One region of the Mycoplana ramosa genome, then DNA from elsewhere that is predicted to be linked to it. Evidence: riboswitches for the same ligand, from Rfam matches in the RefSeq annotation. Region 1 holds a riboswitch; the other holds the start of a gene.
What was found. Region 1 has a riboswitch for cobalamin ahead of bluB (5,6-dimethylbenzimidazole synthase). Riboswitches for the same ligand answer to the same signal wherever they lie in the genome.
Positions count from the first base shown of each region.

Region 2: another riboswitch for cobalamin. It lies ahead of JNC62_RS04710 (hypothetical protein); the one in region 1 lies ahead of bluB (5,6-dimethylbenzimidazole synthase).

Region 1 covers NZ_JBHEEW010000010.1:9,390-11,779, forward strand. Annotated here, with positions in the region: gene JNC62_RS13865 (DUF2865 domain-containing protein) at 1-551, shown strand, start outside; gene bluB (5,6-dimethylbenzimidazole synthase) at 559-1,245, opposite strand; cobalamin riboswitch at 1,291-1,548, opposite strand; gene JNC62_RS13875 (diguanylate cyclase domain-containing protein) at 1,560-2,390, opposite strand, start outside.
Region 2 covers NZ_JBHEEW010000003.1:59,683-62,072, forward strand. Annotated here, with positions in the region: gene metH (methionine synthase) at 1-1,166, opposite strand, end outside; gene JNC62_RS04710 (hypothetical protein) at 1,250-1,465, opposite strand; cobalamin riboswitch at 1,566-1,787, opposite strand; gene JNC62_RS04715 (glycoside hydrolase family 94 protein) at 2,242-2,390, shown strand, end outside.

The DNA.
Region 1 (2,390 bases):
ATGGCGAATTCCCGCTTGACGGTCTGGCAACCCGCTCCGCAACCGGCGGGGGCGCGGGCGGCAGGTTGCGCACGGTTTGCGTCCGAACCTGCGACGGAGGCTTCTTCCCCGTAACCTCGGGCGCGTCCCCGCTCGATTTCCGGCGAGACCAGAGGGTCTGCGCCAGTTTGTGCCCACATACGCAGACCGAACTCTACTACCAGGCGCTCGATTCGATCGACGACGGCGAGATGGTTTCCACCGTCACCGGCAGGCTCTACAGACAACTGCCCGCCGCCTTCGCCTATCGCACACGCGGCCTGCCGAAGTCGCAAGCCTGTGGCTGCGGCCGCCTTGCCTACAAAAGCACCGCGACGGGGACCGGGATCGTCAAGGAGAGCGCCGGCTCGGTCACGACGATCCGCATGCATCCGGTGGGCAGCGACGCCTCCCAAAAGGTCGTGATCGAACGTCCTTACGATCCGGAAAAGGACAAGGTCCGCAATGTCGGTCCCGTCTTCCTGCCGGACGAACCCAGGATCGATCTGCGCAACCCTGCGGGCGCAAACTGAGCCGTCCTTACCGCGGCTTTCCCCACCGCTCGGCATAAACGAGCTCCTCCAGCGGCAATCGTTGCCGCCAGCCCTTCAGCGCGAGTTCCGGTTCGCGGTAGAGCTGGTCGACGAAACCGAGGCAAAGCCAGGCGACGATTTCGACCCGCTCGGGAATGCCCAGCAGCGCACGAATATCCGCATCGTGGAAGATGCTGACCCAGCCCACGCCGACGCCCTCTGCCCGTGCTGCAAGCCAGAGGTTCTGTACCGCGCACACGGTCGAGTACACGTCCATGCGCGGATTGTGGGTGCGGCCGAGCACCACCGCCCCGCCGCGGTCCGGATCACAGGTCACGCAGATGCTGACCGGGGCCTTCCGGATACCCTCAAGCTTGAGCGAGCGGTAAAGCGACTGGCGCTCACCGGCAAACATCACCGCCGCCTCCTCGTTGGCGCGCTCGAATGCCCGGTGGGCTTGCGCCCGCACCGCCGGGTCGCGAATGACGATGAAGTTCCACGGCTGCATGAAACCGACCGAGGGCGCCAGATGCGCCGCACCAAGCAAACGCTCGAGCAGGTCTTCGGGCAGCGGCTCCGGCAGGAACTGGTCGCGCACATCGCGGCGTGTTTCGATCGCGCGGTATACGGCCGCCCGTTCGGCGGGCGAAAAGGGCTGTGCGTGGACGAGATCGTCCTTCGGCGAAGGGTGCATCGTCATCTCCCCAACAATGCATGAAACCGTCCGCCGTCCGTGCGGGTCGGTCTATCTCGCCAGGCCGGTCTTCTGACTCCGGTTCCTCCGGCCGCGCCGCCTTCCCGGTTAAAGCACCAGTGGCGATCGGAAGGTTTGAACCTTCCGGGTTTGGCCGTCCCCGTCACAGCGTTGGGCACGTTTCGGCTTCGAGGCTAACGGTTGCCGTTCGCTCTGTGCTCAGAACGAACGTGCGGCTTCAGCCCCACCGAATTCCCGATTCTCCCCTGCTCGCGCAGGGGCACCTGACGGACGATACTTGCGCACGTCGTTGGCTAGGATGCAAGGCCACCGCCGACACTCAGGTGTCGCGCGCAGGAAAATTCGATCTCCCTTCCCGCGTTGTCCTGATCGGGCGCCGCAAACACGGCGCGGTTGCGGCCGCCGTTCTTGGCGGTATAGAGCGCCGTATCGGCAACCACCATGAGATCGTGCACGGTCCGGCCGTGGTCGGGGTAAACAGCGATGCCAGCGCTGCTGCCGACACCCAGAAGCTGTCCATCGAAGGGAATTGGTATCTGTGCGTCGCGCACCAGACCGTTGCCAAGGTCGAAGAGAGCCTGCCGGTCGGTGATGCCGGGAAGCAGCACTGCGAACTCGTCGCCACCCAGGCGCGCAACGATGCCCTTGTTGTTGAGCCTGACAAGGAACCGGTTGGCGATCGCCCTGAGCACGGCGTCGCCCGCGGCATGGCCGTATCGATCATTGACGGCCTTGAACTGATCGAGGTCAATCGCGAAGACGGCAAATGGTTGGGCGCCCTTGTCGAGCAGATCCTTCATGGCACCGTCAAAGCCGGAACGGTTGAGCAAGCCGGTCAGGGCGTCGTGGCGGGCGAGATAGGCGTTTTGCGATTCGCTTCGCTCCAGGGCCCGCACAAGCGAGGCAAACTTCAGCGCGACGAAACCCATGACCACGACGAAGATCGCAACCAATGCGGTGATCTGCGGGATCGCCATCGACCAGACGAACGAGCCAGGACGGTTCGGGCGCCAGGAGGCCGCCATCGGGTTGAAGGCGTCGCCGCCGACGCCGGTGAGCAAGAGGTCGCGATCCTCGGTCGTGATCGGCGAAAAGCCGAGTTCGCGGATTCCCAGGCGCTGCTC
Region 2 (2,390 bases), on a different contig from region 1:
CGGAACTTCGCCGAGCCGGTGACGTTGGTGCGTTCGCCGACGTTGACGAAAGGAATGTCCTTGGTCAGCGTGAACGGCTCCAGGCCGGACAGGCGCATGTGGCGCGGGATGTCCGGGACCTGGCGTGGTCTGTGGCGGCGGGCGGCGTCTGCGATCGCCCTGATATGGGCCGGCGTCGAGCCGCAGCAGCCGCCGACGATGTTGACCAGACCGTCGCGCATGAAGCCTTCGATCTGCGCGGCCATCTGCTCCGGCGTCTCGTCGTACTTGCCGAAGGCGTTCGGCAGGCCGGCGTTCGGATAGGCGCAGACGAAGGTGTCGGCAACGGTGGACAGCTCGTCGAGATGCGCACGCATGGCGTTGGCGCCGAGCGCGCAGTTCAGCCCGATCGAGAAGGGAGAGGCATGGCGGACCGAGTTCCAGAAGGCTTCGGGCGTCTGGCCGGAGAGGGTGCGGCCGGAGAGGTCTGTGATCGTGCCGGAGATCATGACGGGCAGTTCGATGCCCTTCTCGGCGAAGACTTCCCTGGTCGCAAAGATCGCCGCCTTGGCGTTCAGCGTGTCAAAGATCGTCTCAATCAGGATGATGTCGGCCCCGCCGTCGATGAGGCCGCGCAGCTGTTCGGCATAGGCGATGCGGAGGTCGTCGAAGGTGACGGCGCGATAGCCGGGATTGTTGACGTCCGGTGAGATCGAGGCGGTGCGGTTCGTCGGTCCCAGCGCCCCGGCGACGAAACGGCGCCTGCCGTCCTTTTCCTGCGCGCGCAGGCCGGCGCGTCGGGCAAGCCGCGCGCCGTCGCGGTTCAGTTCATAGACGAGCGCCTCCATGCCGTAGTCGGCCTGGGCGATCGCGGTGGAGGAAAACGTATTCGTTTCCAGGATGTCCGCGCCGGCAAGCGCGTAGCGATAGTGGATATCCTCGATCGCGGCCGGTTGCGTCAGCGTCAGAAGGTCGTTGTTGCCCTGCTGGTGGCAAGCGCAATCGCCGAAGCGGCTGCCGCGGAAATCCGTCTCGACCAGGCCGAGCGTCTGGATCTCCGTGCCCATGGCGCCGTCGAGCACGAGAATACGCTCCCGCGCTGCGGACTCGAGCGCGTCGGCGATGTCCTTGCCGGTGCGGGGTGAAAGTTCGGGACCGAACAGGTCGTCGAGGTCGGCTGCCGCCATGGCAAAGCCCTCCGATGCAGGAATATCTGCATCGGAGATCACATAAAGGTATCTTTATGTCAATATGTCTTTATGAGCTTTGCCTAGTGTGGCTTCCCGGTCTGGCCCGCCAATGTAGCAAACAGAGAACGCAGCCGCACGATCTCGGGGTCTCGCTCCTGAAAGGGTGCGAGCTTTTGTACCTCTTTCAGGGCCTCGACCGCGAGGTCGGCGCCGCGCGGCTGCCAGAGCAGCCAGGAGATGAAGACGGACTCGGGCCTTCCGGACCCGCACGGGTTGGTTTCGACGGTGACAGACAATGACTTCCCCAATCTTCGAATTGGGGGATGACCGGACGCACGCGAGCTGGAGTTCCGCCGTTGCGGAGCAAGCGCACCCTTGGGACACCCCGCCCATGGACGTTACGAGTTCATCAGGGCAGGTCTCCTGGCTTGCGGGTCATTGCGGCTGTCTTGCCTTCCCGGCACGCGATCGTGCCAGTGGCAATGGGCGACAGCAGCTCGCCGCTTACAGTTGCGGGGGCAGCGCCGGCCTTGATGTCCCTTGCGGGGCACCGCACCGGCTTCCCTCTTAGCCTCCGGATCGAAACGATTCGAAAGAACCCTGATGCTTCAGATTGGCCCGATGGCGTCGGTCCTGTCAATGTCGCAGCAGGGCTTGTCGACAGATGCCGGCTGGCCGGAACCCTCTGCTGGGCTTTGCGTTCAGCCCCTGTTCACCGTGGTGTGTCTAGGGGTGATCGAATTTTTTGCCCGTTGCCGCCTCTTGCCAGGGAGTGACCGTCTTGCCCAGCCGCCTTGTTGCAACCACCTGCCTTTGCGGCTAGAAAATGCTGTTTTCATGCACCACGCGGCCCCGATGTACATTTGCGTGTCGCCTGAGCCACATTGCGCCCATGATCGAGCGGCGCGGGCTTGCGTATTTCCGCCCCGACTTCGGACTGGCGGCGGCACGCAGAGGACGCATGAAGGCGTCACGGTTCACGGTGGCGCACGAGTGAACTTGTCCGTCGAATGCGATCCGCGATCGACGATTGCGGTGTAAATCCACGTTGCTCGAACCCAGAAACAAGCAAATGCCCCTTCACAATCGACCCCAGCCTTCGACGCGCGAGCCGGAATCCAAGCAGATCGACTACAACGATTCGATCCGGGATACCTATTTCACCCTCGAGGAGCTGAACGCCTGCGGCGAAGCCCTGGCGCGTGACGGCGCAAGCGCCCT